Regions from separate parts of the Azospirillum fermentarium genome, predicted to be linked through region 2. Evidence: predicted binding sites of a transcription regulator. Region 2 holds the regulator's gene; each other region holds the start of a gene.

Region 1 (7,998 bases), on a different contig from region 2:
TCCCATCACCGAGAACGGCCATGCCCGCGACCCGCACCATACTTCAGGGACGTTTCCGCCACAAAGTCCGCAGCGCCGTCACCCTGGCCCTGACCTCGGCCCGCGTTCTGGCCCGCCGGGCCGTGGGCCGGCCCCTGGTCCCCGAATGGCCGGCCCTGTTCGAGACGGGCAACCTGTTCTGGCGCGCCCAGTTCAACCGCGCCCTGTCCCGCCCCGGCATCGCCGAGGGCCGGGCCTATTTCGACAGCCTGCTGCCGGTGATGGAGGAGGCGCAGGCGACGGAGATCCGCCCCAGCGGCCCCGGCGAGCCGCCCGGCCACTGGTTCCTGCCGCCCGTGCGCAAGGGGCCGGGGACGGTGCTCTATTTCCATGGCGGCGGCTATACCTTCTACGCCGCGGTGACGCGTCAGTTCATCGCCATGCTGGCGGCGGACCTGGGGCTGCCGGTCTTCGCCCCCGACTACCGCCTGACGCCGGAGCATCCCCACCCGGCGCAGGCGGAGGATGCCGTGGCCGCTTACCGCTTCCTGCTGGACCGGGGCGTGACACCCGAAACGCTGGTGGTGTGCGGCGATTCCGCGGGCGGGCATCTGGTGCTGATGACCATCGCGGCGCTGAACGGGCTGGGGCTGCCGCAGCCGTCCATCGCCATCGCGCTCAGCCCATGGACCGACACCGGGCGGCGCGGGGCCAGCCAGTTCGGCAACGACCCCTATGATCTGGTGCAGGGCTATATGACGCTGCAATTCGCGGCGTGGCTGAAGGGGGACGGCGGTTTCAGCGACGCGGAGCTGTCGCCGATCCATCAGGATTTCCGCGATACCGCCCCGCTCTACCTCCAGGCCGGGGGGAAGGAGATCCTGGTGGACATGATCCGCGATTTCGCCCGCGCCGCCGCGGGGCAGGGCGCGCGGGTGCGGCTGGACGTGTGGGAGCACATGACCCACGAGTTCCACAGCCACGGCGGCCGCCTGCCCGAAAGCCGGGAGGCGCTGGACCGCATCGCCGCCGCCATCCGCTGGGCGGCAGGGGAGGCGGGGGGCTTCCCGGCCATCGGGGGAACGGAGGTGGACGCCCTGCGGTAAGGCCGTCTCACCCCGGCGGGCGCGACCATTCCACGTCGCCGGCGAACAGGTATCCGGCGCCATAGACGGTCTTGATGAGCTGGGGGTGGCGCGGGTCGCTCTCGATCTTCTTACGGATGCGGGAGATGCGCACGTCGATGCTGCGGTCGAAGGGGCCGTCGTCGCGGTCGTCCTGGGCGGTCTGAAGCTGTTCGCGCGACAGCACCCGCTTGGGCGCCTTCAGCAGCATCAGCAGCAGCCCGGCTTCCGCCGCACTCAGGGTTTCCTGGCGGCCCGCGGCGTCGGTCAAAGACAGGTTGCCCAGGTCGAAGGCCCAGCCGGCGAAGCGCGCCACCGCCGCCGCCCCCGCCGCCGGGGTGGACAGCAACTGGTCGCGCCGCCGGATCACCGTCTTGACCCGCGCCACCAGCTCCCGCGGCTCGAACGGCTTGGCGATGTAGTCGTCGGCCCCCAGTTCCAGCCCCAGCACCTTGTCCGACAGGGCGCCGCGCCCCGACAGGATCACCACGCCGAAGCGCACGTCCTCCCACAATTCCCGCACCAGCGACAGCCCGTCCATGTCGGGCAGGCCCAGATCGACGATGCACAGGTCGGGGGGCTGGCGGCGGATGGCGTTGCGCACGTCGCGCCCGTTGCCGAACGCCACGGTGTGGAACCCGTAATCCTGCAGCGTGGCACAGACGAGCGTGCGGATGTCCGCCTCGTCATCGACCAGATACACCAGCTTTTTCACGTTCAAGGGTCCGTCCCGATCTTGCAGTCGGTTGTTCTGGGCGCTTCCTGGGCGGGAGTATGGGGCATCGGACGCAACGTCTCAATCAGCACCTGCCGGCTGAACGGCTTTTGCAGCACCGGCACCCCGCCGTGGCCGTCCTCGTCCACCGGCAGGCCGCTCATCAGCACCACCTGGATCGCCGGGTGGGCGTCGCGCACCCGGCGGGCCAGTTCGACCCCGTTGAGCGGCCCCGGCATCACCACGTCGGACAGCACCAGCGAGATCCCCTCCACCGCCTCCACCAGATCGAGCGCCTCGCCCGCGCTCGCCGCCTCCAGCACGGCATAGCCCAGCCCCATCAGATGGCCGCGCACCACCTGGCGCACGTCGGCGTCGTCCTCCACCAGCAGGGCCAGTTCGCCGGGCTGGATCGCCGCGCCGGGGGACGGGCGGGGCAGGGCCAGGGCATGATCGGCGGGCTGTTCGGTGCGCGGCAGCAGCAGCAGCACCCGCGATCCCGCCCCCGGCTCGCTGTCCAGGCGGATGTAACCGCCCGACTGCTTGACGAAGCCGTAGACCATGGACAGACCCAGCCCCGACCCGTGGTCCTTGGTGGTGAAGAACGGCTCGAACGCGCGGGGCAGGGCGTCGGCGGCGAAACCGCTGCCGGTGTCCTCCACCCGCACCTCGGCGTATGCGCCGGGGGCCACCGCCTCGTCATAGGCGAGCGGGGCCGTCACGTCGCGGGGGGTGACGTCGATGCGCAGGATGCCGCCGCGGGCCATGGCGTCGCGGGCGTTGAACGCCAGATTGATGAGCGCGTTTTCCAGCTGGTTGGGGTCGGCCAGGATCCAGCAGCGCTGATCCTCGGGCGGCACGATGATCGAAATGGACGCCGGGAACGAGCGGTTCAGCAGCACCGCCATGTCACGGATCACCGCACACACCTCCACCGCGATGGGGCGCAGCGGCTGCCGGCGGGCGAAGGCCAGCAGGCGGCTGGTGATGTCGGCGCCCCGCCGCCCGGCGCGGGCCGCGGGTTCGAGATAGGTGTCCAGCCCCTCCACGCCCGCAAACTTTTCCTGCGCCGCCGACAGGTTGCCCAGGATCACCGACAAAAGGTTGTTGAAGTCGTGGGCCAGCCCGCCGGCCAACTGCCCCACCGCCTTCAGCCGCTGCACCTCCATCAACTGCCGTTCGGTCTCCTTTTCCGCCGTGCGGTCGATGGCCAGGACGAACAGGCCGATGGTCCGCCCCCCCGGCCCGTGCTCGGGGATCAGGGTAACCTTGGCCACCACCGATTCGCCGGGGCCGGGCTGGAACAGGTGCTCGAAGCTGATGTCCGCACCGCGGTAGGCGGCCTCCACCTGCTCGGCGATGGGGCAATAGACGGCGGTGCCGAGAACGGAGGCAAGGCGGCGGCCCAACTGCGCGGTCTTGGGCTGGCCGGTGAGGGTCGCCCATTGCCGGTTGACGAAGCGCAGCCGCCGTTCGCGGTCGAGATAGGCCACGCTGGCCGGAATGGCGTCCAGGATCAGCCGCTGGCGCCCCTCGATCTCCGCCAGTTCGCCCTGGGCGCGCATCTGTGCCTGCACCGCGTCCTGCAGCCGGCGGTTGGAGTCTTCCAGGTCCGCCGTGCGCGCCCGCACCCGGCTGTCGAGCGAGGCGATGTTGTCGCGCAGCCGCCGGATCATGTCGTCGAAGGTGGTGGCCAGCGTGCCGATCTCGTCGTCGCGCACCACGCCGCTCTGGGCCTCCAGATCGCCGCCGCGCACCCGCCGGGCGGTGTCGGCCAGCCGGTTCAGCGGATCCACCAGCCGCCGCGCCGCCCAGTACCCCAGGCTGACCGCCAGCACCATCACCGCCACGGCGATGAACAGGATGCGGTTGGCCAGCGTCTCGGAACTGCGCCGCAGCTCCTCCACATAGACCGAGGAGGCGATGTACCAGTCGAAGCCGTCGAAGTGCCGCACCCACGAGATCTTTTCATAGGCGTAGTTGTTGGGGTCGCTGGGTTTGTCCCACATGTAGAACACCGGCTTGTCGGTGCCGATGGATTCCTTCAATTCCTCGTTGATCGGGCGCCCGGTGGCGGGATTCTTCAGGGCGGCGAAGTCCCGTTCCTCGATGTTGGCGTTGGGGTGGATCAGCATCCGGTTGGAGGAGTCGAAGATATAGACATAGCCGGTCTTGGCGATGCGGATGTTGCGCAGCGCCTGACGCAGGTCGCGGATCGCCTCCTCCTTGCGCCGCGTCACCTCCTCGTCGATGTCGTCCAGATAGACGCCGGTGCCGATCACCACGCCCAGCTTGGGGAAATTCTTGAAATACGACACCTTTTCCCCGTTGCCCTCGCCGCGCCGCGGGTTGGACCAGGGGTAGGTGTACCAGCCGTCCCCCTGGCTCCGGGCGATGTCCACGATGCGGGCCAGCAGCCGCTGGCCGTTGTGGTCGAGGATCTCAGACACATCGCGGCCCTGGAACGCCGGGTCGGGGTGGGACAGCAGGACCGAATTGTAATCGGTGACCCAGATGTAATCGCTGTTGCCGTATTTGAAGGTGCGCAGACCCTCGAAGATCATCCGCCGCGCCTCTTCCGGCGTGATCTCCCCCCGTTCGGCGCGGGATTCGATGTAGTCGATGTAGGAGGTGACGAGATCCAGGATGTTGCGGAGCTGCCGCTTGTGCCAGTCCAGCGCCAGCTTGCGGTGGGTTTCCAGGTTGACGTGAATCTTGCTGGCCAGCTCGAACACGTTGTCCAGGATGGTGCGGCTGGCGTTCAGTTCGATCTCGTACGCCGCCTCCTTGATCAGCGGGACGGAGAACAAATAGATGGCCGACGAGAACAGCGCCACCACCAGCGTCAGCATGGAGAACAGGCGGAAAAACAGTTTGGAACGGTACATTGCCCGCGTCCTCCGTCACCTTTTGCGGGGGCTTATTGGGGCAGGGGCGGGGGTGGGGTCAAGCCTTCCCCTTCGCAGCCCTGCGCCTGCGTCATCAATGTGTAACAAAAACTCCATCTTTGTGCGCTAGGCGGGATATTGCGCCCGATGTACGGTTCACCACATGAGGTATGCCGGACCCGCCGGCAGCGAATGGGGGTGCAGACCGGATCATGGCCGACGCCGACAGCAGCAACCGCGAAACCGAACTCAAGCTGGCCGTGCGGCCTCAGGATCTGGAGACGTTGCGCACCGCGCCCGCGGTCAGCGGGCGGGGGAAGGGACGGGCCACCTCCCGCACGCTGGAAGCCACCTATTACGACACCCCCGACCGCGACCTGTCGGCGCGCCTGCTGAGCTTCCGCGTGCGGCGGGAGGATGACCGCTTCGTCCAGACCCTGAAATCCGCCCCCGACAGCGACGGCGCCGGCCTGTCGCGCGGGGAATGGGAATGGGTGGTGCCGGGACCGGCCCCCGACCTGACGCTCATCACCGACGAGACGGCGCTGGCCCATCTGGACGGCATCGACCTGACGGTGCTGGCTCCGGTGTTCGAAACCCACATCCACCGCAGTCTGCGCATCATCACCCACGGCGACACGTCCATCGAGGTGGCGTTCGACGAGGGGGAGGTGCGGGCACCCACGGGCCAGACCCACCCGGTGGCGGAAATCGAACTGGAGCTGAAGCACGGCGACCCGCGCGCCCTGTTCACCCTGGCCCGCGAACTGGCCGCCGTGGCCCCGGTGCGGGTGGAACGGCGGACCAAGGCCGCCCGCGGCTATGCCCTGGCCGACGGCACGCTGGGCGGGGCGGTGAAGGCCGCCCGCGTCGAAATCGACCCCGCCTGCACGGTGGAGGGGGCGCTGTGCCGCGTGGTGCGCAACTGCCTGGAACAGCTTGGCGCCAACGAGGCTTGCGCGCTGGCCGGCAACGACCCCGAAGGGGTGCATCAGGCCCGCGTGGCGCTGCGTCGCCTGCGCTCCGCCCTGGTGGTGTTCAAACCCTTCCTGCCCCCCGATCAGATCACGTGGCTGGAGGGGGAGGTGAAGTGGCTGGCCGCGACCTTCGGCCCCGCCCGCGACTGGGACGTGTTCCTGACCGAGCTTCTGGCCCCGGTGAAGGAGGGGTTCGCCGGGTCCGGCGAGCACGGCGGCGAGATCCCGCAGGATCTGGAAACCCTGGAAGCGGCGGTGGAAAAGGGCCGCGCCCAGGCGTATGGGGAGGTGCGGACGGCGCTGTCGTCGGCGCGCTACGGCCTGTTCACGCTCCAGGTGGCGGAATGGCTCGATTCCCGCGGCTGGCGGGCGCAGCCGGTCAGCGAGGAGTCCATCCGCCTGCTGGAACCCATCGGCCATCTGGCCGACAGCCTGCTGGCCAAGCGTTACCGCAAGGTGCGCAAGCGCGGGGAGGGGTTCGAGGATCTGTCCATCGCCGACCGCCACCAGTTGCGCATCGCCATGAAGAAACTGCGCTACACCGCCGATTTCTTCCGCGGCCTCTACGACGACAAGCCGGTGCGCCGCTACATCGAGCTTCTGGGGCATTTCCAGGATCTGCTGGGCCATCTGAACGACGTGGCGACGGCCACCCGGCTGCTGCACGCACTGCACGCCGACGGCACCGCTCCGTCGGTGGGCGAGGCGCGGGCCGCGGGCGTGGTCATCGGCTGGCTGGCCCGCGGCACGGTGGCGCTGGAACCGCAGTTGTGCGACGCGTGGGAGCGTTTTGACGCAGCAAAACCCTTCTGGTCAAAAGCCGCCCGGCTGGCGTAGGCTCGTCCCCCATGAAATCCGTTCTGGTCGCCAACATCAAGGGCGGGTGCGGCAAGACCACCATCGCCACGCACCTTGCCGCCGCCTTTGCCAAGGCCGGCCACACCACGGTACTGGCCGACGTGGACCGGCAGAAATCGTCCCTGGGCTGGCTGGACCGCCGCCCGGCCACCGCCGCCCCGCTGGTGGGGCTGGACTGGACCAAGGACATCGACGGGGCACCCAAGAGCACCCACTGGCTGGTCATCGACGCGCCCGCGGCGCTGAAGACCAGGCAGATCGAAGACCTTGTGCGGCTGGCCGACATGGTGGTGCTGCCGGTGCTGCCCGGTGCCTTCGACGAGCAGGCGACCCAGCGCTTTCTGAAAAAGCTGGAGGAGCTGAAGCCCATCGCCCGCAACAAGAAGCCGGTGGCGGTGGTGGGCAACCGGCTGAAGGCGCGGACCAAATCGGCGGAACGGCTCGACGCCTTCCTGGGCGGGGTGGGGCACATGGTGGTGACCCGCCTGCGCGACAGCCAGATCTACCCCGACGCGGCGGCCACCGGGCTGACCCTGTTCGATCTGGGCGGCAAGCGCGCCGCCGAACACCGCGCCGACTGGGAGCCGCTGCTGGCCTATCTTCAGGGCTGAGGGGGCAGATACCGGCGAACGTGTTCGCCGGCCGCCGCGACTGCGGCGGCGCGCCACATGGCGCGGAAAAGCCTGCGTGGCGTTTGAACGCAATACGGCACGCCAATTCATTGGCGTGCCGGTATCAATTGCTGATCCGCGGCGGCGGGTCGGGCATGGCCGCCAATGCCGCGGCGATGGCGGCGGGGGATTCCCCGTGGGCGCACAGGCCGGTGGCGGCCTCCGCCCAATCCACCAGACCGTGATGGCGGGGGTCGGCGGCCCGTTCCAGCGGTATCAGGGTGACGTCGTGGCCGCGGGCGCGCAGCCCCTCGGCGTACAGGGTCTGGGTGGTGAAGGGCACGTTGGAATCCCGCGGGTCGCCCATCACGATCACCCGGCGGCGGGAATCGGCGGGCACGGCATCCAGCGAGGCGGCCGGGTCGAACCACTCCGCCGGTTTCGCCAGCGCCGTGGTCAGCCCACGGGCTTCCAGATAGGCGCGGAAGGCGGCGGCCCCCGACGAGATCACGGCGCAGCGGATGTCGGTGCGGCGGGCCAGCATCTCCGCCGCCAGCGTGCCGCCGCCGCTGTGCCCGCCCATCGCCCAGGCGCCGACGCGGTAGCGTTTGGTCAGGGTGTCCATGGCGGCATCGATCAGGGCGGCTTCACGCGGACGGTGACGGTCGGTGTAGTGGCGCCCGGCGCTGCCGTAGCTGCCGGGACGGCCCAGGAACACGAAGGGGACGCCGTAACGGTCCGCCAGCCGCCGTTCCTGCTCGATCATCGCCGCCGGCCCCAGGCCGCGCTGGTGCTTGTCCGCCTGCTTGGGGTTGGGGCCCATGATGTCGCCGTGCAGCCACAGGG
Region 2 (7,998 bases):
GGAGAATCGCCACGTCGCCGGTGCGGTAGGAGCCGTGCTCGTCGCTGAACCCGCCCTCCAGCACCACCACCAGTTCCATGCCGTCGTGGCCGTGGCGGGGAATGGTGCGCCCGCCCTCCATGCGCATGAGCTGCACCCGCGACCCGTCGTCGGCGCCGGTCATCGCCACCGGGGTCACCCGCACGCCGGACAGGGCGTCTTCCCACGCCAGCGCCGACAGGTCGTCGCCCACATAGCGGCGCAACGGTTCCGGCACCACCAGGCCGGTCCGGGGTGCCGCCGTCCGCGGAACACGGATGGCCGGCGCACGCGCGGGACGTGGCATGGGATCTGTGTCGATACGGGCCAGCAGCGACTCGAACAGCCCATCGTCCACCGGATCGGGGTCGAGGCCGTCCAGCAGCGCGCCGCCCACCACCTCCAGATCCGTCACCACCTGACGGCAGTTGGGGCAATAGGTCATGTGCGTGGCGAGCACCAGCGCCGACGCCTCGTTCAGGCTGCCGCCGGCATAGCCGAACAGCAGCGCCTCGTCGGGGTGATGTGTCGGCAGCCTCATGCGCTTTCTCTCAGAGCTTTTCGCAGACGGTCCATGGCCAGACGCAGCCGGGACTTGACGGTTCCCAGCGGAATGCCGCGCTCGGCGGAAATGGTGCTGTGGGGCACCTCGTCGAAATAGGCCAGACGCAGCAGCTCCGCCTGTTCCGGCGGCAGCTCGCGCAGCGCCAGCCGCATGCGCTCGGCGGATTCGCGCGCCTGGATGCGGTCGTCGGCGGGGGTTTCCGCCTCCGGCAGCAGCAGCGGATCGGTGGGATCGAATTCCGGCCGGGCCTCCCGGCGCAGGGCATCGACGCGCTTGTTGCGCGCGATGGTGAAGATCCAGGTGCTGGCCGAGGATTGCGCCGGGTCGAAGGTGCTGGCGCGCCGCCAGACCAGCAGCATCACCTCCTGCACCAGTTCGTCGGCGGACCCGGCCTCCACGCCCAGACGGCGCAGGTACGCCTTCACCCGCGGGGCGAAATAGGCGAAAATTCGGGCAAAAGCGGTCCTGTCCCCCGCCCGCCCGACGGCGAGCAGCAGGTCTTCCATGGACACGGATGCATCGGCCGCCGGGTGGGCCGCGGCCGGGGTCGGTCTTTCATCCATGCATCCATTGAAGGCGAAGACGGCCCGCCGCACAAGCCATTCCTTCCCCATCCGCCACCATCGGGCGGGTGGCAGAGGTTGCAGACAGGTGAAGGGACATGCAATTTGCATCATGTGCCCTTATACGCGATGCAAATTGCATCGGATCACCCCGGACCGAAGTTTTTCGTCCGGCCCCCCCGCCCGCCGCCGGGGCCTTTTCCGGCCCGGTTGGAAAAAAGGGGGTATCAGCGCTTCTATCCGCCGAGGAATTGGGCTAGTGTCCCCGTCATCCGAAACCACTTCGCAGTCGCACAACGATGATGCCTTACCGCACCATTCGTGGCGCCGCCGTTGCTGCAGCGCTGGCCGTCTCCGCCCTGATGTCCGTCACGGCTTCGGCGGCGGAACCCAAGCTTCTGGGCACCTTCAAGGACTGGAACGCCTTTGCCTTCGAGGAAGGCGGGAACAAGGTCTGCTATATGTCCAGCCAACCCAAGAAGAAGGAACCCGCCGGCGTCAAACGCGGTGAGATCTATGCCCTGGTCACCCACCGCCCGGCGGAAAAGTCCGTCGATGTGGTCAGCTTCATGATGGGCTACAGCCCCAAGAAGGACGTGGACACCCAGGTGGACGCCAGCGGCAAGCCCTTCAAGCTGTTCAACGACAAGGAAACCGCCTGGGCGCGGGATGCCGACACCGACCGCAACCTGGTCGCCGCCATGCGCGACGGCACCAAGTCGATGATCGTCAAGGGCGTGTCGGGCCGCGGCACCAAGACCACCGACACCTACAGCCTGAACGGCTTCGGCCAAGCCTACAGCGCCATCAGCGAGGCGTGCGGCGTCAAGCGCTGATCCCCCATTCTGCCGGACGGCGGACACCCCGGCACAAACGCCGGGGGCGTCCGCTGTTTTGGCATGGGCAAGGCTTTTGACAAGGACGGCGGGCGGCCCTATCTAACGTCGCCATGAGCGCTCATACCTCCGCATCGGCCCTGTCTGTCGCCGACTCGCCCGTGGCCGCCCCCGTGGCCGACGGACGCATCAACCTTGTCGGCCTCTCGCGGGCCGAGCTGGAAGCCGAAATGCTGGCCATCGGCCTGGAAAAATTCCGGGCCCGCCAGCTCTGGCACTGGATCTACCACCGCGGCGCCACCGATTTCTCGGTGATGACCACGCTGGCCAAGCCGGTGCGCGAGCGTCTGGCCGAACGCTACGCCGTCGTCCGCCCCACCGTGGTGCGCGACCTGCAATCGCGCGACGGCACCCGCAAATGGCTGCTGCGCATGCCCGACGGCCAGGAGGTGGAGAGCGTCCACATCCCCGAAACCGACCGCGGCACGCTGTGCGTCTCGTCCCAGGTGGGATGCACGCTGACCTGCCGTTTCTGCTACACCGGCACCCAGCGGCTGGTGCGCGACCTGACCGCCGCGGAAATCCTGGGACAGGTGATGCTGGCCCGCGACATGCTGGACGAATGGCCGGCGCCGCCTGACGGGCGCATGATCTCCAACATCGTCATGATGGGCATGGGCGAACCCCTCTTCAATTACGAAGAGGTGGCGAAGGCCATCAAGATCATCATGGACGGCGACGGAATCGCCATCTCCAAGCGGCGGATCACGCTGTCCACCTCGGGCGTGGTGCCGATGATGAAGCGCTGCGGCGAGGAGCTGAACGTCAATCTCGCCATCAGCCTGCACGCCGTCACCGACGAGCTGCGCGACATCATCATGCCCATCAACCGCAAGTATCCGCTGGCGGTGCTGCTGGAGGCGTGCCGCACCTATCCCGGCCTGAACAACGCCCGCCGCATCACCTTCGAATACGTGATGCTGAAGGGGCTGAACGACAGCCCGGCGGATGCCCGCGCCCTGGTCCGCATGCTGGAAGGCATCCCGGCCAAGATCAACCTGATCCCCTTCAACCCCTGGCCCGGTGCGCCCTATGAGCGTTCCACCGACCGCGCCATCCAGGTGTTCGGCGACATCGTCAACAACGCCGGCTACGCCAGCCCCGTCCGCACCCCCCGCGGCGAGGACATCATGGCCGCCTGCGGCCAGTTGAAGAGCGACAGCGTGCGCCTGTCGGCAGCCGACCGCGCCGCCATGGAGCGGATCATGGCGGAAAAGGACGCCGCACTCGGCTGACCGGCGGCTTTTGCAACGCCGGGTGGTTGTTCCGCCCGGCGCTCCGCTGTATATTGAAACCCATGAGAGCAAGCCGGTTGACTGTTCCATAAACTTTTAGTAATTTAGGAACGGTGGCTGCCGTCCACGCCGCCGCCCTTTCCGGGGGAGCCGTCCCATGGTCGCACTGTCCAACATCTCGACAGTCAACTACACCAAGCTGAAGGGCACCACCAGCCAGCTCAGCTCCCGCGGCATGCCGGTGGACTATCAACAGTTCACCGTCTCCAAGAACGGCGAATTCAATTTCAAGGTCAACGAGACCAACACCGCCGTCAAGATCACCGACCAGAACAACAAGGTCGTGGCGGAGTTCTCCTCCTCCGTCGATGCCGCCTCGGCCTCGGCGAAGCTCGCCCCCGGCACCTACACCGCCCAGGTCGAACAGAAGATCAAGGGCGTCAAGGACCGCGCCTATTCGCTGGAAATCACGCCGCGCGAAAACCCGGTCATCACCGCCGGCGGCGGCATGATCAAGGGCACCGCCCGCAAGCTGGAAGGCAACGACTCCGGCGTGCAGAAGCACGGGCTGAACGTGGTCCAGGGCGGCACCTTCACCTTCAACCTGTCCATGCCCAACGCCCGCTGGGCGGTGATGGACAAGGACAACAAGGTCGTGGCCTCCGGCGACACCATGAGCAAGGCCACCACCACCGAGGACATCCTGAAGAAGCCCAGCGCCAAGCTGCAGCCGGGGCAATATTCCGTCGTCATCGTCCAGGATTCCAAGATCGAGCAGGAAACCCCCTTCTCGCTCCAGCTCGTGCCCAAGGTCGAGGGGCTGGCCGCCCCCGCCGCCCAGGAACGCCCCATCGACAAAACCCTGCGCGAACGTGACGCCCGGCTGAAGCAATGGGCGGCGCAAAGCGCCTCCACCACCAAGAACCCCAACAAGCTGACGCTGGCCTACGCCTGATTCCCTGTGTCGCCCGGGCGCTCTTGCGCTATGCTGCGGCATCATGGATTTCACCGACGACCAGCTTCACCGCTATTCCCGCCACATCATCCTGCCCGAAGTCGGCGGCACCGGGCAGGCTCGGCTGTTGAACGCCCGCGTGCTGGTGGTTGGGGCCGGTGGGCTGGGGTCGCCGCTGCTGCTCTATCTGGCCGCCGCCGGGGTCGGCACCATCGGTGTCGTCGATGACGACGTGGTGGACCTGTCCAACCTGCAGCGCCAGATCATCCACGGCGAATCATCCCTGGGGCAACCCAAGGTGGACAGCGCCGCCGCCCGGATCGCGGGCCTGAACCCCGACGTCACGGTACAGGTGCACCACACCCGCCTGACCGCCGCCAACGCCGCGGCGCTGATCGCCGGCTATGACATCGTGGCCGACGGCAGCGACAATTTCGCCACCCGCTTCCTGCTGAACGACGCCTGCTTCTTCGCGGGCAAGACGCTGGTGTCGGCGGCCATGCTGCGCTTTGACGGGCAGGTGTCCACCTTCAAGGCGTATCTGGGCAAGGCGTCTCTGGGCGCCCCCCATCCCTGCTACCGCTGCATCTTCCGCGAACCGCCGCCGCGGGGGCTGGTGCCCTCGTGCTCCGAAGGCGGGGTGCTGGGCGCGCTGGCCGGGCTGGTCGGCACGCTCCAGGCCACCGAGGTGCTGAAGGAGATTCTGGGCATCGGCGAAAGCCTGTCGGGCAGCCTGCTGATGGTCGATGCGCTGAACGCCTCGTACCACCGCATCACGGTCAAGCCGGACCCCGCCTGCCCCCTGTGCGGCACCCACCCGACGATCCGCGACCTGTCGGGCCACGCGGCCTAACCAACACGAGAACGGTTCTTCCCATGCACGGCCCCGACAGCCTGTCCATCGTGGTGTTTTCCGGCGGCTACGACCGGGTTCACTACGCCCTGGTGATGGCCAGCGCCGCCGCCGCCACCAACCGGCGCGTCACGCTGTTCTTCACCGGCCGCGCGCTGCGTGCCCTGGTCCACGAACGCGAACCCGGCGTGCTGGGCTGGCACGACCTGGACGCCGCCGACGACGGCAGCAACCCCGCCGAACGCGACCGCTGGTTCGCCAAGCAGGGAATCGCCACCTTCGAGGAACTGCTGGAAGCCTGCGTGGCGCTGGGCGTCACCGTCATGGCCTGCGAGATGGGCATCAAGGCCCTGGGCCTGCCGCTGGGCGCGGAGTTGCGCAGCGACGTGCCCGTCACCCGCAGCGGCGTCGTCACCTTCCTCGCCGACGCCAGTCCCACCGGAGCCTCGTTCTTCATATGAGCCGCCTGTCCCCCGCCGCCCTCTCCATCGCCAACCGATTCGAAGCCGTCGCCGCCGACGCCATGGACGGGGCGCCGTACGAAGGCGCCGTCGATGCGCTGGTGCGGGAGGTTCAGGCCGGCACTCTCGCCGGGGATGTCCGCGATGCGCTGCGGCTGATGGCGGGGTGGATCGAGGACAGCGACGACAGCGGGCGGTTCGCGGTGAAGGTGGCGATTCTGCGCGACGCCGCCTCACGCCTCTAGAAAAGCGGGCTGCCGCCCGCGCCCGCCTGGAGGGCCGGAAGGCCCTCCAGACCACCCGTCAATCAGGCCGTCTTATAGTCCAGGGCGTAGCCGGCGGAGCGAACCGTGCGGATGATGTCGGCGTCGGCATCGTCGTTCAGCGCCTTGCGCAGGCGGCGGATGTGGACGTCCACGGTGCGTGGTTCAACGTACACGTCGTGGCCCCACACCACGTCCAGAAGCTGTTCGCGGGAGAACACCCGGCCAGGATGCTGCATGAAATGACGCAGCAGGCGGAATTCCGTCGGGCCGAGGTGGACGTCACGCCCGTTGCGGCGCACCCGGTGGGCGGCAAGGTCCATCAGCACGTCGCCGAAGCGCAGCGTCTCTTCCGCCAGGCCGGGGGACGCGCGGCGCAGCACCGCCCGCACGCGGGCCACCAGTTCGGTGGGCGAGAACGGCTTGGTGATGTAATCGTCGGCCCCGGAATTCAGGCCGCGCACCCGGTCCGCCTCTTCCCCCCGCGCGGTCAGCATGATGATGGGAATGTCGCGCGTCTTGGTGTTGCGGCGCATCTGCCGGCACACCTCCAGCCCCGACATCAGGGGCATCATCCAATCCAGCAGGATCAGATGCGGCGTCTGCTCGTTGGCGACCAGCAGAGCCTCTTCCCCATCGCCGGCAGTGGCGACGCGGAACCCCTCCTTCTCCAGATTGTACTTGAGCAGGGTTACGATGTCGGCTTCATCCTCGACGACGAGGATCAGCGGCTTCAGCGCTGAATTCATGCAGTCCTCACAAGCGGGCTACGGCTCGTCCCGGTCGGTGATCAAATCGAACCCGGCCGCCGGCGACACCACCGCGAAGCTGGCGGAGTCGCTCTTGGGCCGGTCGATCTTCAGCGGCTGTCCGACCACGACATAGTGAATGGTTTCCGCGATGTTGGTGGCGTGATCGCCGATGCGTTCCAGATTCTTCGCCATGAACAGCAGGTGCGTGCACGGCGTGATGGTCCGCGGGTCTTCCATCATGTACGTCAGCACCTCACGGAACAGGCTGGTGTGCAGGTCGTCCAGTTCCTCGTCCCGCTTCCACACCGAAATGGCCTTGTCCACGTCGCGCTCGATATAGGCGTCGAGCACGTCCTTCAGGATCTCCTCCACCAGCCGCCCCACCCGCGGGATGGCCGAGGCCGGACGCACCGCCGGCAACTGCGCCAGCACCAGCGAACGCTTGGCGATGTTGGCGGCGTAATCGCCGATCCGCTCCAGATCCGCCGCGACCCTGAGCGCCGACACGATCTCGCGCAGATCCTGGGCCATGGGCTGGCGCCGGGCCAGAAGCCGCACGGCTTCCACGTCGATTTCTCGTTCGTACTCGTCCAGCCGCGGATCGGACTGCATCACCTGCGCCGCCAGCGATACGTCGCGGCGCATGACGGCCTTCACCGCCGCTGCCACCTGGGCTTCCGCCACCCCGCCCATCTGCGTGATGAGATTGACGAGACGCTGAAGCTCCTGAGCGAACGAGCGGACGATGTGCTCGGAACTCATGAGCGGTACTCCCCTCCCCGGCCCTGTCTTCCCGGACCCGCGCGGGCTTCTGACGTCCCGCCGCGGGCATCATCGGAAGGGATCGGGATCAGCCGTAGCGGCCGGTGATGTAACCCTGCGTGCGTTCGTCGCGCGGGTTGGTGAAGATCTCTTCGGTGTCGTCGCACTCCACCATGTCGCCCAGGTGGAAGAACGCGGTCTTCTGGGACACGCGGGCCGCCTGCTGCATGTTGTGGGTGACGATGACGATGGTGAAGTTCTCGCGCAACTCGTCGATCAGTTCCTCGATGTGCGCCGTGGCGATGGGGTCGAGCGCCGAGCAGGGCTCGTCCATCAGGATCACTTCGGGGCTGACGGCGATGGCGCGCGCGATGCACAGGCGCTGCTGCTGGCCGCCCGACAAGCCGGTGCCCGGCTCCTTCAGACGGTCCTTGACCTCGTTCCACAGGCCGGCGCGCTCCAGCGACCGCTGGACCACCTCGTCCATTTCATCGCGGTGGGTGGCCATGCCGTGGATGCGCGGGCCATAGGCGATGTTGTCGTAGATCGACTTCGGAAACGGGTTCGGCTTCTGGAACACCATGCCGACACGGGCGCGGAGCTGCACCGTGTCGATGCTGCGGCCATAGATGTCGTCGCCGTCGAGCTGCAGGGTGCCCTCGACCCGGCAGTTCT
Region 3 (7,998 bases), 1.3 Mb from region 2:
AGCTCTATGGCCTGATCTTCGGCGGCAACGCGCTGGGCATGGTGATCCTGTCGCAGGTGAACGTGCGGCTGCTGCGCCGCTTCTGCGAGACGCGCATCCTGCGGGTGGCGGTGCTGGCCTATGCCGCGGGCGGGGCGGTGCTGCTGGCGGCGGCGGTGACCGGGGCCGGCGGGCTGGCCGGGCTGCTGGCCCCGCTGTTCGTGTGCATCGCCAGCATCGGCTGCATCATGGCCAACGGTGCCGCTTCCGCCATGGCGCGGGCGCACAGCAACGCCGGCGGGGCGGCGGCCCTGATGGGGGTTCTGCAGTTCGTGCTGGGGGCCGGAACCGGTGCGGCGGTCGGCGCGCTGGACAACGGCACGGCGGTGCCCATGGCGGCGGTGATCGCCGCCATGGGGCTGGTGACGGTGGCGCTGGTGCGGGTGGCCGTGGCGTCGGCTGCCGTTACTTCAGCGGCGCGATGAGGGAATCGAGCGGCACGAAACGGTCGCTCATGCGCTGGGCCTGCTCCTGATGGACCTTGAACACCTTTTCCGTGATGGCGGAGGAGGTGACGAAATCCTGATACGCCCGCTGCAGGTGCAGCCGGTAGCGGGTCGCCATCCCCTCGTCGTCCAGATCCTCGATGGCGGTGTCCTCGGCCAGATAATTGTGGAAGCGCTGGAGGATGTGCAGGCGGTTCACGTTGACCACCCGGCGGTCGAACGGAACGCCGAGGAAGGTCAGGAAATCTTCCGCCGTTTCCAGGTCTTCCAGATCGTCCTTGAAGCTCATGCGATGGGCGCTCCTCTCGTGGGCCGGTGGTCGGGGAGGGGGTGCGGTGGTCCGCCGGCCCGGTTGCTCGATGATTCGTGGTTGAGACTTAATGGGGCCGCTTCAGGGTGGCGGTGCTGACCGCCGCCTCCACGGCCCGTTCCAGGGGCGTGCGGGGGTCCAGATCGGGGGCGGCGCAACTGTCCTGGTCGCAGACGTTGCCGCAGGAATCGCACACCACCCCGGACAGATGCCCCAGCCGTTCCGCCTCTTCCGCCGAGGCGTGGGCTTCCAGCCGCGCCTCGATGCGGTTGATGTGGTCGATCAGGCACGAAATCGCCTTGCCCACCGGGTCGGGCATCAGGTGGTGATCCAGGTCGATGCCGTCCTGGCGGTCGCGGCCCTGGCCCGCCGGGCGCACCAGACGGCCGGGGATGCCGACCACGGTCATGCCGTCCGGCACCTCCTTGGTCACCACCGAATTGGCGCCGACCCGCGCGTTGACGCCCACGGTGATGGGGCCGAGGATCTTGGCCCCCGATCCCACCAGCACCCCGTCGCGCAGGGTGGGGTGGCGCTTGCCCTTGTTCCACGAGGTGCCGCCCAGGGTGACGCCGTGGTACAGCGTCACGTCGTTGCCCACCTCCGCCGTCTCGCCGATCACCACGCCGGCCCCGTGGTCGATGAAGAAACGCCGCCCGATGCGGGCACCGGGGTGGATGTCGATGTTGGTCACCGCGCGGGACAGGTACGACAGGAACCGCGCCGGCCAGCGGTAGCCGCGTTTCCACAGCGTGTGGGACAGGCGGTGGGCGATCAGGGCGTGGATGCCGGGGTAGCAGGTCATCACCTCCCACACCGTGCGGGCGGCGGGGTCGCGGTCGAAGACGCACAGCACGTCTTCCTTGATCAGCCGGATCAGACCGGGGGCGGCGTCGGAAGCGGCGGCCATGGCGGTTCTCCCGTGGGGACCGGACTTATTCGGAAGGGGCGAGAACGGCGTCGGCGTGGAAGCTCATCAGCTCCTGCGGGGTCGGCGGGCGCTTGGCGCGGGTGGCGAGCGCGCGGACCCGCGGCAGGATGGCCTGGGCCGCGGCGTCGTCCACGCTCATGCCGATCTGGGCATAGGCCATCTTGACCGCCGAGGTGCCGGAATGCTTGCCCAGCACGATGCGGTGTTCGCGCCCCACCTCCGCCGGGTCGAAGCCCTGATAGGTCTGGCGGTCGCGCAGCAGCCCGTCCACGTGGATGCCGGCCTCGTGGGTGAAGACCGCATCGCCGACGATGGATTTGTTCACCGCCACCGGGCGGTTGGACGCCGCCTCCACCAGATGGGAGATGGCCGACAGCGCGCGGGTGTCCACGCCGGTCGGGCGGCCGTACAGCACCTTCATCGCCATCACCACCTCTTCCATCGGCGCGTTGCCGGCGCGTTCGCCCAGGCCGTTGACGGTGGTGTTGACGTGGGTGGCCCCGCCCTGGATGGCGGCCAGGGAATTGGCGGTCGCCAGACCCAGATCGTCGTGGGCGTGCATTTCGATTTCGATGTCGGTTTCCCGGCGGATGCGCTCGATGCAGGCACGGGTCTGGAACGGGTCCAGCACCCCCAGCGTGTCGGCGAAGCGGAACCGCCGTGCCCCCGCTCCTTGCGCCACCGTCACCGCGGCCAGGATGAAATCCATGTCGGCGCGGGAGGAGTCCTCGCCGCCCAGGCTGACCTCGTACCCCAGATCGCAGGCCTGCTTGATCTTGCGCTCGATCTCGCCCAGCGCCCAGTCGCGGGTGCGGCGCAGCTTGCGCCCGATCTGGATGTCGGACACCGGCATGGACAGGTTGAGGAAGCCCACGCCGCACGCCTGTGCCGCCTGCAGGTCGGTGTCGTGCATGCGGCACCACACCATCATCTTGGCCCGCAGGCCCAGCGAGGCCACGGCGCGGATGCCCTCGCGCTCGTCCTCGCCCATGGCCGGGATGCCGATTTCCAGTTCGGGCACCCCGGCGGCGTCCAGTGCGCGGGCGATGGCGATCTTCTCGTCCAGGGTGAAGGCCACGCCCGCCGTCTGCTCCCCGTCGCGCAACGTGGTGTCGTTGATGGTGGCAAAGGGCCGTTCGATCAGCATGGTCGTCACCTTTTCCCCTGGAATCGACAGGTCGGCGTTACGGACGGGGGGCGGGCCGCACCGGTCAGGAATAGACCGGTGCGAAGCCCTTGGCGTCGGCCCCGCTCTTGGACCAATAGGGCGAGAGGGCGCGCAGCCGCTCGATGATGCCCGGCACCACGGCGATCACGTGGTCGATCTCCTCTTCCGTGGTGTCGCGGGACAGGGAGAAGCGGGTGGCACCGTGGGCGGCGGTGTAGGGCACGCCCATGGCCCGCATCACGTGGCTGGGCTCCAGCGAGCCCGACGTGCAGGCCGATCCCGACGACGCGGCGATGCCGTTTTCGTTCAGCAGCAGCAGGATGGCCTCGCCCTCGATGTACTCGAACGCGATGTTGGCGGTGTTGGGCAGCCGCAGGTCGGGGTTGCCGGTGACGAAGCAGTTGGGCACCGCCGCCAGGATGGCCCGCTCCAGCTTGTCGCGCAGCGCCCGCACGCGGGTGTTCTCATCCGCCATGTGCTGGAGCGCCAGTTCGGCGGCCTTGCCCAGCCCGACGATGCCCGGTGCGTTTTCCGTGCCGGCCCGGCGCGACCGTTCCTGGTGCCCGCCGCGCAGCATGGGGCGGAAGCGGGTGCCGCGCTTGACGTACAAGGCCCCCACGCCCTTGGGCGCGTGCAGCTTGTGGCCCGACAGCGACAGCATGTCGATGGACGAGTCGGCCAGCCGCATGGGGATCTTGCCCACCGCCTGCACCGCGTCGGTGTGGAACAGCGCGCCCACCGCCTTGGCCATCTTCGCCAGTTCCTCGATGGGGAACAGGGTGCCGGTCTCGTTGTTGGCCCACATGAACGACACGATGGCGACGTCGGGCGACAAAGCCGCCTTGTACGCGTCGATGTCGAGATTGCCGCGGCTGTCCACCGGGATGCGGTGGACGGTGATGCCGCGCTTGTTTTCCAGGTAATCGCACAGCGACAGCACGGCGGGGTGTTCGACCACGCTGGTGATGATGGTGCGCTTCTTCGGGTACGCCTCCAGCGCCGACAGGATGGCGGTGTTGTCGCTTTCCGTGCCGCTGGCGGTGAAGACGATTTCGGTGTCGTGGGCCGCCCCCAGCAGGGCCTGGACCTGCTGGCGGGCCTTTTCGATCAGCCCGCCGACAGCACCACCGAAGGCGTGCATGGACGATGCGTTGCCGAAATGCTGGGTGAACAGCGGCAGCATCGCTTCCACCACCGCGTCATCGACGCGGGTGGTGGCGTTGTTGTCGAGATAGACGCCCGTCATGGATCACACCTTCGCCAGCAGGGAGGCGGGCTTTACCCGCACGAATTCGCCGAGCTTCTCGACCAGCTTCATCTGCACGCCCATCATGGTGCTGGCCGACTGGGAACAGCCGGTGCAGGCACCGGACAGGCGGACGTAGATGTCCTTGCCGTCGATATCCACCAGCTCCACATCGCCGCCGTCGCGCTGAAGCTGCGGGCGGATCTCTTCGATGGCCATCATGATGGCCTGCATCCGCTGGACGTTGGTCATCTTCGGCGCCGCGGCCACCGGGGCGTCGGCCTTGGGGGCCGGCGTCGGGGCGGGCTTGATGTCGGCGACGGGCAGCAGCGGCGACTTTTCCGGCGGCTTGGCCGCCTGCTTGGCCAGCACCGCCTCCAGCACCTCTTCGATCTTCTCGTGGCAGGTTTGGCACGAGCCGCCGGCCTTGGTGTAGTTGGTCACCTCCTCCAGCGTGGTCAGGTTGTTGACGGTCACCGCGCGCTCGATCATGGCGGCGTCGATGCCGAAGCACTTGCAGACCAGCTCGCCCTCTTCGTGGTCATCGACCCACTCTTCGCCCTTGAAGTTGGCGATGGCGGCGCGCAGCGCTTCGGCACCCATGACCGAACAGTGCATCTTTTCCGGCGGCAGCCCGCCCAGATACTCGGCGATGTCGCGGTTGGTGATGACCAGCGCCTCGTCCACCGTCTTGCCGATGATCATTTCGGTCAGCGCCGAGGAGGACGCGATGGCCGAACCGCAGCCGAAGGTCTGGAAGCGGGCATCCTCGATCACGTTGGTGTCGGGGTTGACCTTCATCATCAGCTTCAGCGCGTCGCCGCAGGTGATGGAGCCGACTTCGCCCACCGCGTTGGCCGTTTCCAGCGCGCCCGCGTTCTTGGGGTTGAAGAAGTGTTCCTTGACCTTGTCGGTGTAGTTCCACATGGGGGGACTCTGCCTCTCTCGTATCCGGCGCGCGAGGGGGCCGGTGTCGGAATGATCGGGGAACCGGCCTCGGGGGGAGGGCGGCTCAGCAGGCTTCGCCGTAGCTGTGTTCGTGACCGTGGGAGCCGCAGGAGGACGCCCCGGCGGACGAGCAGCTTTCGCCCGCCGAGAACGACTTGCCGCAGCCGCAGGTGCTGGCCGCGTTGGGGTTGTCGAAGCGGAAGCCCGAGCCTTCCAGGCTTTCCACGTAATCGACCACCACGCCGTCGAGATAGGGTTGGCTGGCCGGATCGACGAAGACCGTCACGCCGCCGAATTCCAGCACCTGATCGCCGTCGCCGGGGTCGCGTTCCAGACCCATCTGGTACTTGTGGCCGGCGCAGCCGCCATCGGTCACCGCGATGCGCAGGCCGCGGGCCTCACCGCCCGAACGGGCCAGAACACCTTCCAGCGTGGTCACCGCCGCTTGCGTCAGTGTCACCATCTCCGCCGTCTCCTTGCCGCCTGCCCGCCGGGAACCCCCGGTGCGGGTGTGTCCATGTTGCTGGCAGGGAGAAAAGCAAGAAGAGTGCCAAATTCTAAGGCGTTGTTTTTAAACGATTGTCAGGTTTTTCACGTTTGCACGGAACGCCAACTTTGTCGGATGTCGGACGCGGTGCCGGGGGGCGGCGGGCCGCCCCCATTGTCGGATTTGCGACAGAACGGGGGGCGCCCGCCGTGCCGGTGCATGGGAAGGCTGCGCCGATCGTTGGCGAAACGAACGACTTTTGCCACAAAAGACCACATTCCGCAAATGGGTAAGTGGTGTTTCCGGCGTTTTTCGACTCGGGATGGGGGGAGGGGCGGGCGGCCCGCCGGATCACACGCCCTTCAGCAGGCAGATGTATTCCACCAGCTTGCGTTCGTAGAAGGGCTGGGGTTTCTGGTAGCGGGCGACGAGGCCGGATTTCTCGTCCAGCTTCACCACCTGCCCGCGGCAGGCGATGTCGAACGCCTCTTCCCCCAGCGCGAAGGCCAGGCGGAAATCGAACTGCTGCTTGGCGATCAGGTCGCCGTCGTAGGGACGGATGCGGAAGGAACCGAGGGCGAATTCTTCCGCCTGGTATTCGTTGCGGTCGATGATGATGCGCACGGGGGGAACGCTTTGGGCACGGCGGCGGGTGCTGCCGCTGGGTGAATCACCCTTCTTTCCGCCGCTCAGCTTTGCCAACCATGACATTGCACATATCCCATCGATCCCTGAGCATCCCATGGCGGGTGCGCCATGCCGTGGGAAGCTTCGTTCGGACAGAATTCATATATAAAGTTGAATAAGGGTTAATGTCCCTTTGTCAGCCCCGGCCGCTCCGGCCACGCGGCGTGCCAGTTCAGCCTCGCGGCCCCCGTTTCGGGCGGAAATGACGCATGTTGCCCGCTCATGGCTCCCATCCTGTGCTTATCCGTTCCAGACATCTCCCAAGACTTGGAAAAACGAGATAGTCTTTCTTCATCAGCAATCCAGAATGAAAAAGAAAACTTAAAATACATGGGCTGACAACACGAAGATAAATTGTGCAACAGCGTAAAAACACGGTGCGTTGCACACACGAGATCGGGAAGAGGAGCGCTGGACATGATGCACCGCAATGTGGGGGAAATGGTCACCGAAAAGACCGTCGTTCATCTGGATCCGGCGGACAGCGTGCGCAACGCGGCCAAACACATGCGGGACGCCCATGTGGCCTCGGTGGTGGTGACCGGGCGGAACGCCGATCATCTGGAGGGGATCTTTACCGAACGCGATCTGACCGACCGTGTGGTCGCCGCGGGGCTGGACCCCGATACCACGCCGCTGTCGGCGGTGATGACCCGGTGCCCGGTGACGGTGGACCGCAACACCACCATGCGCGAGGCGCTGCGCAGCATGTTCGAAAACCGTCTGCGCCATCTGCCGGTCATCGAGGGCGGCAAGGTGGTGGGCGTCCTGTCCATGCGTGATTTCGTGGGCGAAGAGCTGGCGGCCATGGAACGGGAACAGGAGTTGGTGGAAAGCCTGACCGAAGTGATATGATTTCGTGAAAAAGAACCGCTAATAACCACAAGACCTCCGAAAGGGGCGAAAGGGGGAGTGAACCGCCACTCCCCCTTTCCTTGTGCATATCTCTGTCACTCACGGTGTATGGGTGGGTTCATCCACCGTTCAGCTTGGCCGGCATAGGGTTGACCCCATGCCGCCTGCCATCGGCTGTGCTGTTTTGAAAAAGTGGTTCCGTTTTTCAGAAACCTGTGCCGCTTTTTGAAACACGCGCGTTGCAATCCGGGCGCACGGCTTTCGGGACCGGGGGGCGGCTATCGGCGCCGCCGGTCCGTCTGGCTTTTCGAGACCGGAAGATACGATCATGCAAAACATCCGGCTTTCCCTTTGGGGTTTCCTTGCCCTGCTGTCGGTCTTGTGGGTTGCCGCCGATCCCGCGGTTTTCCAGGCGTCAACCTTCTTTGCCGTGCGCGGTGCCATGGTGCAGTACAGCGGTGTCCTGGCCATGGGCTGCATGAGCGTGGCGATGATCCTGGCCCTGCGCCCCCGTTTTCCCGAACGGTGGATGGGCGGGCTGGACAAGATGTACCGCCTGCACAAATGGCTGGGCATCGGCGGGCTTTCGCTTGGCATCGTTCACTGGCTGTGGGCCAAGGGGCCGAAATGGGCCGTCGGCTGGGGGTTGCTGGAACGGCCCCACCGCGGCCCGCGCCCGGTGCCGGACGGCACCGTCGAACAAACCCTGGCCGCGCTCCGCGGCACGGCGGAGGGGGTGGGCGAATGGGCCTTCTACGCCGCCGTGGTGCTGATCGTGATGGCGTTGGTGACGCGCGTTCCCTACCGCCTGTTCGTCAAGACCCACCGGCTGCTGGCCGCCGTCTATCTGGTTCTGGTGTTCCACACGGTGGTGCTGGTCA
Region 4 (7,998 bases), on a different contig from region 2:
AAGGGGCATCCGGCCATGGCCAAGAACATCGTCGTCTGCTGCGACGGCACATCCAACGAATTCGCCACCAAGCGGACCAACGTGGCGAAGATGGTCTTTGCCCTGAACAAGGATCCCCGCGTCCAGACGGTGCATTACCACCCCGGCGTCGGCACCATGGCGGCACCGGGCACGGTGACCCGCATCGGCGGCGTCCTCACCCGCGCCGCCGGGCTGGCGTTCGGCTACGGTCTCGACCGCGACATCCGCGACATCTACAGCTTCATCGCCGACACGTACGAAGAGGGTGACAAGCTGTTCCTGTTCGGGTTCAGCCGCGGGGCCTATACGGTGCGGGCGGTCGCATCGCTGCTGAAGCTCTATGGTCTGGTGCCGCCGGGCAATGGCCCGCTGGTGCCCTACATCGTCCGCATGATGTGGGCCATCACCCGGCTGGAACGGCGCTCCAAACCCCAGGAGCCGCCTGATCCCCGGATCAAGGGCTATTTCAAGCTCGCCGGCGATTTCAAGGCCACCTGCGCCCGCCCCTGCAAGCCCCATTTCGTCGGCGTGTGGGACACGGTGAGTTCGGTCGGATGGTTCACCAGCCCGGTCAGCCTGCCCTACACCGCCAACAACCCGGACATCGCCATCGCCCGCCACGCGGTGGCCATCGACGAGCGGCGCGCCTTCTTCCGCACCAACCTGTGGAAACCGGCGGCCAAAGAACCCAGCGGGCCGAAGGATCTGGTGCAGGTGTGGTTCCCCGGCACCCATTGCGACGTGGGCGGCGGCCACCCGGAAGCCGAAAGCGGCCTGTCGAAGGTGGCGCTGGAATGGATGCTGGAGGAGGCCAAGGCCGCCGGCCTGCTCCTCGACCCGGACAAGACCGAGGAGATCCTGGGCCGGGGCAAGAACCCGGCTTATGTGAAGCCCGACGCCGACGGCCCGATCCACGATTCCATGTCGTTCCTGTGGAACCTGCTGGAATACGTGCCCCGGCCCCGCTGGAAGAGCGGCGAACGGATCTGGCAGGCCAACGAGGGCCGCCGCCGCAGCCTGCCGTCCAAGCCGGTGGTGCACGACGGCGCGTGGACGCGCACCGACGGTTACGCCGCCACCCTGCCCCCCGATGCGGTGAAGCTCAGCAGCCTGCGCAAGAGCAAGGAAGCGGCGCGCAAGGAAACGGCCCCCGCCGTGTGACCCGTCTTACGCCGGGTCGGCCTGGACGGTGATGCGGGCCTTCCGGTTCAGGACGCGGGCCAGCCCGTCCAGCCGGCGCTGCACCACGTCGCCGTTCAGTTCCGCCGCATCGCCGGGCAAGGTCAGTTCCAGCACCTCTTCGGTCAGGCGCAGGGAGGTGCGCTGAAGCTGGGCGGTGGCCCCGCCGCTCAGCGTGTGGGCCAGACGCAGGGCCAGGCCCAACACCACCGCCCGCAGGCTCTGGGCCTCGGTCAGCAGCCGGCGCAGGGATTCGTGCCCCACCCCCTCCAGCGACCCGGCATAGCGGGTGTAGCCGCTCAGTGCCAGGAACACCCGCCCGGCGTGGTCGATGCCGGGGAAGGGGAAGCGCAGAACCCGCAGGAAGGCGTGTTCCGCCCGGTAATCCGGGTGCTCCGCCCACCCCAGGTCGCTCAACAGGCACGCGGCGTGGCGCAGGCGCAACGCCTGTTCATCCTCGCCCGCGAACAGGCCGCCGGTCCAGTTGACCAGCAATGCGGCGTCGCCGAACCGCCCGAAGCGGTTGGACCAGTCGTCGCCCGCCGCCAGCAGCGGGTCGCGCCGCTGCTCTTCCGGCGGCAAAAGCCCGTACAGGTGCCCTTCGCGCAGGCCGAAGGCGGAGAACACCACCTGCGACGGCTGCACCAGCTTCACCAGCCGCTCGAACACCAGGGCGGCATAGGGCAGCGTGTCGATGCGGCGCTTGGACCCGACCGCCATCTTTTCCAGCGCCGCCCGGTCGCGCCGCGCCACCATGCCGGCGAACTCCCGCGCCACGTCGCCGGGCACGGTATAGTGGTGGATGATGTGCAGCGGATGGCCGGCCTGTTCCATGTGCAGCTTGGCCAGCGCCCGCCAGCTTCCCCCCACCGGGTGGAACGGGCGCCCCTTGGCCGAGGCCAGCCAGGGCAGGGATTCCAGATGCTGGTCGATGGTGCGGACGATGGCGTTGCGCCCCTCTCCCGCCTCCATCAGCCGCAGCGGCCCCAGCGGCAGCGTCACCTGCGGCCCCATGACCCCGCGGTCCAGCGTGACCAGTTCCAGGCTGCCGCCGCCCAGATCGCCCACCAGACCATCGGCCCCCGGCGTGCCCGACAGCACGCCCTGGGCCGACAGCCGCGCCTCCCCCTCTCCGCTGACGACGGAGATGGTGAGACCGGCCTTTTCCTTGACCGCGGCGACGAAGGCGGCACCGTCGGCGGCATCGCGCACGGCGGCGGTGGCCAGCACGTCCAGCCGGCCCACCCGCATCCCCTCGGCCAGATGGCGGAAGCGCTGGAGGTTGACCAGCGCCTGCGCCACCCCGTCGGCGTTCAGCCGCCCGCTCTTTTCCACCCCCCGGCCCAGCCCGCACAGCACCTTCTCGTTGAAGATCGGGATGGGGGCGCGCTTCAGCCCGTCGTACACCACCAGACGGATGGAGTTGGAGCCGATATCGATCACCGCGACCCGCTCGCTGAGGCCGGCGGCGGGGCGGGGTGCGGTGGGGGCGGTCATGCGGACACCGTGATCATTACCTTCAAACCTAACGAGTGTTCACCTACACGCAATTGCTTACGGTGTCACCGCCTTCATACGCAGGCGCGGCGGCGTGCGCTTGGCGGTCAGCGCCGACCCCCGGCCCGACAGGCTGGGGTTGGTCATGAAATAGTTGTGTGCGCTGAAGGCGTCACCCCGCGCACGGATGCGGCGGTACACCCCGTCGGGACCGAGGATCCAGGTGCTGGCCTGGTCCTTCAGGTTGGCGCTCATGATCTGGTCCAGCACCTGCTCGTGCACCGTCGGGTTTTCGATGGGCACCAGCGTTTCGATGCGGCGGTCCAGGTTGCGCGGCATCCAGTCGGCGGACGAGATGAAGATCTTGGCGTCCGGGTTGGGCAGTGCTGCCCCGTTGCCGAAGCAGATCACCCGCCCGTGCTCCAGGAAGCGTCCGACGATGGAGCGCACGGTGATGTTCTCCGACAGCCCCTTGATGCCGGGGCGCAGGCAGCAGATGCCGCGGATGATCAGCTCGATCTTCACCCCCTTCTGCGAGGCGGCATAGAGCTTGTCGATGATCTCCGGGTCCACCAGCGAATTCAGCTTCACCCAGATGTTGGCCGGGCGCCCGGCCTCCGCGTGGGCGATTTCGGCGTCGATCAGCTCCATCAGCCGCTTGCGCAGGGAGATGGGGGCGATGGCCAGCTTCTCCAGCACCTTGGGTGTGGCGTAGCCGGTCATGAAATTGAACATCACCGCCGCGTCATGGCACAGCGCGGGGTCGCAGGTGAAATAGGACAGGTCGGTGTAGATCTTGGCGGTGATCGGGTGATAGTTGCCGGTGCCGAAATGCACGTAGCTGCGCAGCGCCTTGTTCTCGCGCCGCACCACCAGCGACACCTTGGCGTGGGTCTTCAGGTCCACGAAGCCATAGACCACCTGGGCGCCGGCCCGTTCCAGATCGCGGGCCCAGCGGATGTTGGCCTCCTCGTCGAAGCGGGCCTTCAGCTCCACCAGCGCCGTCACCGACTTGCCGGCCTCCGCCGCTTCGATCAGGGCGGCGACGATGGGCGAATCCTTGGACGTGCGGTAGAGCGTCTGCTTGATCGCCACCACCTGCGGGTCGCGGGCGGCCTGACGGATGAACTGCACCACCACCTCGAAGCTTTCATAGGGGTGGTGGACCAGGATCTCCTTGTGCCGGATCGCCGCGAAGCAGTCGCCGCCGAAATCGCGGATGCGTTCGGGGAAACGGGCGTTGAACGGGCGGAACACCAGATCGGGCCGTTCATCGACGATGAGCTGCTTGGTGTCGTTCAGCCCGATCAGCCCGTCCAGCACGAACAGCTCGTCCGACGACACCCCCAGCTCGCCGCGCAGGAATTCGCGCAGGTCGGGGGCCATGCCGGTATCCACCTCCAACCGGATGACGCTGCCGCGGCGGCGGCGCTTCAGCGCGGTTTCGAAGGTGCGGACCAGATCCTCGGCCTCTTCCTCGATTTCGATTTCGCTGTCGCGCAGGATGCGGAACACCCCGTGGCCCTTCACCTGGAACGGTGTGGGGAACACGCGGTCGATGAACATCAGCACCGTCTTTTCCAACTGGATGAAGCGGGTGTCGCCACCCGGCAGCCGGATGAAACGGTCGAGCTGGGCCGGCAGCGGCAACAGCGCGTCCAGATGCGTGCCCCGGTTGGGATCGTGGAGCTGCAGCGCCAGCGAAAAACCCAGGTTGGGGATGAAGGGGAACGGGTGCGCCGGGTCCACCGCGATGGGGGTCAGGATGGGAAAGATGTCGTCGAGGAACCGCGCCTCCAGCCAGTCGCGCTCGCCGTCGGTCAGTTCGTCGGGGTTCACCACGGTGATGCCGTTCGCGGCCAATTCCTTGCGCACGCGGCGCCACGCCGCCTGCTGGTCGCTCATCAGCTCGATGATACGCTGGTTCACCGCCGAAAGCTGCTGGGCCGGCGTCAGGTTCTCCGCGCTGGGGGTCTTGATGCCCTGGCGCACCTGTCCCTTCAGGCCCGCGACGCGGACCATGTAGAACTCGTCCAGGTTGCTGGCCGAGATGGACAGGAAACGCAGCCGCTCCAGCAACGGATGGTCGGGGTTGGAGGCTTCTTCCAGAACCCGCTGGTTGAAGGCCAACCACGACAGTTCGCGGTTGATGAAGCGCTCCGGGGCGGCCGTTTCGATCGTAAGGGCTTCGCTGTCCTGAACGTCGGTCACTGGAGCCTCATCGTTGCTGCGAAATGGGATGGATTGCGGTAAACGGAGCGGGAGACTAACCCAACTCCGTTACAGTTTTGAGACGGTTCCTATAATCGCCTGTATCGGCCCCGTTTCAAGAGCGACAGCGTGAAACGGGGCTGCGACTTTTCCGCCTGAATCCACCCTTCGACCCCTTATTTTCCGCGGAACGGCCGAATGAAGACACTGCACCTGATGCGCCACGGCAAATCCTCGTGGGACGATGCCGCGCTCGACGATCACGACCGGCCCCTGGCCCCGCGGGGGATCAAGGCGGCGGCCCGCGTGGGCCGGCACCTGCGCGTGCGGGGAGTCCGGCCGGATCTGGTGCTGTGCTCAACCGCACGGCGGGCGGTGGACACGCTGGACATCGTGCTCGACGCCCTGCTGCCGGGGCGCGACGCCGCCACGGTGGCGGTGGAGCGGGAGCGCGGCCTGTACCTTGCCGGGGCGGGCGCGCTCCTGGCCCGGCTGCTGGCGGTGCCCGACGGCGTGGACACCGTGCTGCTGGTGGGGCACAACCCCGACCTGCACGATCTGGCCGTCGCCCTGGCGGCGGAAGGGGACGAGGCGGCGCTGCGGTCGCTGGCGGTGAAATTCCCCACCGCCGCCTGCGCCTCCATCCACATCGCGGCGGCACGGTGGGCCGATCTGGTGCCGGGTTCCGGCCGGCTGGAGGAGTTCGTGATCCCGCGCACGCTGGCGTGACGGACGCAACTGCGGTATCCAGGCAGGCCCCTCCCACCCAACGCATACCCGGAGCGGAGATGACGCCGGTGCCCACCGAACCGCCGAAACCCGCGGCCCGCAGCCCGGAGCGGGAGATCGAACTGAAGCTGCTGGCCGATCCGGCGGATCTGCCGCGCATCGCCGCCCTGCCGTCGCTGGTTCCGGGGCTGGACGCCGGGCCACCGCTCACCCGGCGCCAGCGCACGCTTTATTACGACACCCCGGCCCTGGACCTGATGGCCCGTGGCGTGGCCCTGCGCATCCGCATCGAAGAGGGACGGGCCGGACAGTCGCTGAAGACCCTGCCCGGCGGCACGGCGGGCGACTCGGCGGCGGTGGCGGTGCGGCGGGAATGGGACTGGCCTCTGCCCCTGGGCGCCAACGGGACCGCCGCACCCGACTTCGCGGTGATGGACGCCGACGGGGCGGGCGGGCTGGTGCCGGCGGACCTGCGCGCCGCCCTGGCGCCGGTGTTCGAAACCGACGTGACCCGCACCACCCGCCAGCTTCGCCCCGATCCCGTGTCGCTGGTGGAACTGGCGGTGGATCATGGTGCGGCCATCGCCGGGAACCGCCGCACCCCCATCAGCGAGGTGGAGTTGGAGCTGCAGGCCGGCGGCGTGGGCCGGCTGTTCGATCTGGCCTTGGCGTTGAACGCCGTGGTGCCGGTGCGCCTCGCCACCGTCAGCAAGGCGGAGATGGGCTATGCCCTGGTCACCGGGCGCCGCCCCGCCCCGGCCCTGCCCGAACCGCTGGCCCTGTCGCCCCTGACCACGGTGGCCGAGGCGTTCCGCCACATCGTGCGCCACGGGCTCCGGCTGTGGCTGGCGAACGAGGCGTGCGCGGTGGCCGGCGGCGATGCCGAGGGTCTGCACCAGATCCGCGTGGCGCTGCGCCGGCTCCGTCTGGCGCTGGACCTGTTCGGCGCCTGGGTCAACCCGCCGGAGCCGGTGACCAGGGATCTCCGCCGGCTGGCCAAGCGCCTGCAGCCCGCCCGCGCCTGGGACGTGGTGGAGGGAGCCGCCGTCACCCCGCTGGCCGCCCTGGCCCGCCCGCCCGAAGGGCTGGCCGCCCTGACCCACGCGGTCCACGCCCTGCGGCAGCCGGCGGTGGAAGAAGCCGCCGCCGCCCTGGACGGGCCGCAGACCACCCGCCTCGTCCTGACCCTGGCCGCGTGGCTGGAGGGGGGGCAGTGGCACGCCGGCGCCGCGGCCGACCGCCGAACGCCGCTGGACGCCCTCATGACCGGCACCGCCCCGGCGTGGCTGGGCCGGCTGCACGCCCGCAGCCTGAAAGCCGCCAAAGCCCTTGATCCCGCCGACGCCGGCAGCCGGGAAAAGCTGCGCCGCCGCCTGCGCCGGATGCGCACGGCGGTCGATTTCTTCCGCGGCCTGTTCTCCCCCGATGCCGTGCGCGCCTATGCCGGCCCGCTGGATCAGGCCATGGCGGTGCTGGACGCGCTGCACGACGCCGATGTGACGCGGGAGCGGCTGACCTATGACCGGCTCAACACCCGCCCGGCCCGGCATGCCCGCGACGCGGCGCGGCACCGGCTGGCGCAGGAGGACAAGCGCCGCCACGCCGCCCTGCCCGCGGCGGTGAAGGCGCTGCGCACAGCGCCCGTGTTCTGGGAACCCACCCCGCGATGACCGCCGCCGCCATGACCGACACCACCCCCAAGACCGAACGCCACCGGCTGTACGAAGACGCCTGGGCCATGATCCACGGCACGCTGTTCGTGGCGCTGGGGGTGGTGTTCTACACCCACGCCTCGCTGCTGTTCGGCAGTGCGGCGGGCATGGCGCTGCTGGTCAGCTACGTCACCGGGGCCAGCTTCGGCACGGTGTTCTTTCTCATCAACCTGCCGTTCTACGTGCTGGCGTGGCGGCGGATGGGGCGGGCGTTCACGCTGCGCACCTTTGCCGCGGTGACCATGGTGTCGGTGCTGTCGAAGCTGACCGGTCACTGGATCGGCTTCACCCACCTGGACCCGGTGTACGCCACCGTGCTGGGCGGGGGGCTGTGCGGCACCGGCCTGCTGATCCTGTTCCGTCACCGCACCGGACTGGGCGGCATCAACATCCTGGCCATGTACCTGCAGGAGCGCCACGGCATCCGCGCCGGCTATCTGCAGCTCGGCATCGATCTGGCGATCCTGGCCGCGGCCTTCTTCGTGCTGGCCCCCAGCCAGTTGCTGCTGTCGGTGGCGGGGGCCTGCATCATCAACCTGATCCTCGCCATCAACCACAAGCCCGGGCGGTATCTGGGGGTCAGTTGAGCCGTTACGGGGCGAACCAGTCCACTTCGCGTGCGCGGTGGTTTTCGCGCATGTAGGTCACG

Evidence for each region. The regulator PhoB, encoded in region 2, activates phosphate uptake and scavenging genes when phosphate is short. The targets are predictions, from matches to a motif close to TNTCATAAAACTGTCA.
Region 1: M2352_RS22625 (CYTH and CHAD domain-containing protein) is a predicted target of PhoB. The motif match lies at 4,796-4,811, and genes of this name have one in related genera.
Region 3: M2352_RS00265 (HesB/IscA family protein) is a predicted target of PhoB. The motif match lies at 5,751-5,766, and genes of this name have one in related genera.
Region 4: M2352_RS21865 (RNA degradosome polyphosphate kinase) is a predicted target of PhoB. The motif match lies at 4,978-4,993, and genes of this name have one in related genera.

Annotation. Positions count from the first base shown of each region.
Region 1 is NZ_JAOQNH010000003.1:523,325-531,322, forward strand. It holds gene M2352_RS22610 (alpha/beta hydrolase) at 21-1,085, shown strand; gene M2352_RS22615 (response regulator transcription factor) at 1,093-1,818, opposite strand; gene M2352_RS22620 (cache domain-containing protein) at 1,821-4,706, opposite strand; gene M2352_RS22625 (CYTH and CHAD domain-containing protein) at 4,919-6,520, shown strand; gene M2352_RS22630 (ParA family protein) at 6,532-7,152, shown strand; gene M2352_RS22635 (alpha/beta hydrolase family protein) at 7,277-7,998, opposite strand, start outside.
Region 2 is NZ_JAOQNH010000001.1:1,353,472-1,361,469, reverse strand. It holds gene M2352_RS06530 (ChrR family anti-sigma-E factor) at 1-559, opposite strand, end outside; gene M2352_RS06525 (sigma-70 family RNA polymerase sigma factor) at 556-1,146, opposite strand; gene M2352_RS06520 (invasion associated locus B family protein) at 1,446-1,982, shown strand; gene rlmN (23S rRNA (adenine(2503)-C(2))-methyltransferase RlmN) at 2,096-3,277, shown strand; gene M2352_RS06510 (hypothetical protein) at 3,435-4,232, shown strand; gene moeB (molybdopterin-synthase adenylyltransferase MoeB) at 4,276-5,085, shown strand; gene M2352_RS06500 (DsrE family protein) at 5,109-5,546, shown strand; gene M2352_RS06495 (hypothetical protein) at 5,543-5,791, shown strand; gene phoB (phosphate regulon transcriptional regulator PhoB) at 5,854-6,558, opposite strand; gene phoU (phosphate signaling complex protein PhoU) at 6,577-7,323, opposite strand; gene pstB (phosphate ABC transporter ATP-binding protein PstB) at 7,412-7,998, opposite strand, start outside.
Region 3 is NZ_JAOQNH010000001.1:52,285-60,282, reverse strand. It holds gene M2352_RS00295 (multidrug effflux MFS transporter) at 1-464, shown strand, start outside; gene nifW (nitrogenase stabilizing/protective protein NifW) at 445-774, opposite strand; gene cysE (serine O-acetyltransferase) at 863-1,705, opposite strand; gene nifV (homocitrate synthase) at 1,731-2,873, opposite strand; gene nifS (cysteine desulfurase NifS) at 2,938-4,140, opposite strand; gene nifU (Fe-S cluster assembly protein NifU) at 4,144-5,067, opposite strand; gene M2352_RS00265 (HesB/IscA family protein) at 5,153-5,551, opposite strand; gene M2352_RS00260 (hypothetical protein) at 5,927-6,286, opposite strand; gene M2352_RS00255 (CBS domain-containing protein) at 6,680-7,117, shown strand; gene M2352_RS00250 (ferredoxin reductase family protein) at 7,446-7,998, shown strand, end outside.
Region 4 is NZ_JAOQNH010000003.1:354,410-362,407, reverse strand. It holds gene M2352_RS21875 (DUF2235 domain-containing protein) at 16-1,182, shown strand; gene M2352_RS21870 (Ppx/GppA family phosphatase) at 1,189-2,697, opposite strand; gene M2352_RS21865 (RNA degradosome polyphosphate kinase) at 2,755-4,908, opposite strand; gene M2352_RS21860 (SixA phosphatase family protein) at 5,107-5,637, shown strand; gene M2352_RS21855 (CYTH and CHAD domain-containing protein) at 5,697-7,307, shown strand; gene M2352_RS21850 (YitT family protein) at 7,304-7,936, shown strand; gene M2352_RS21845 (tyrosine phosphatase family protein) at 7,941-7,998, opposite strand, start outside.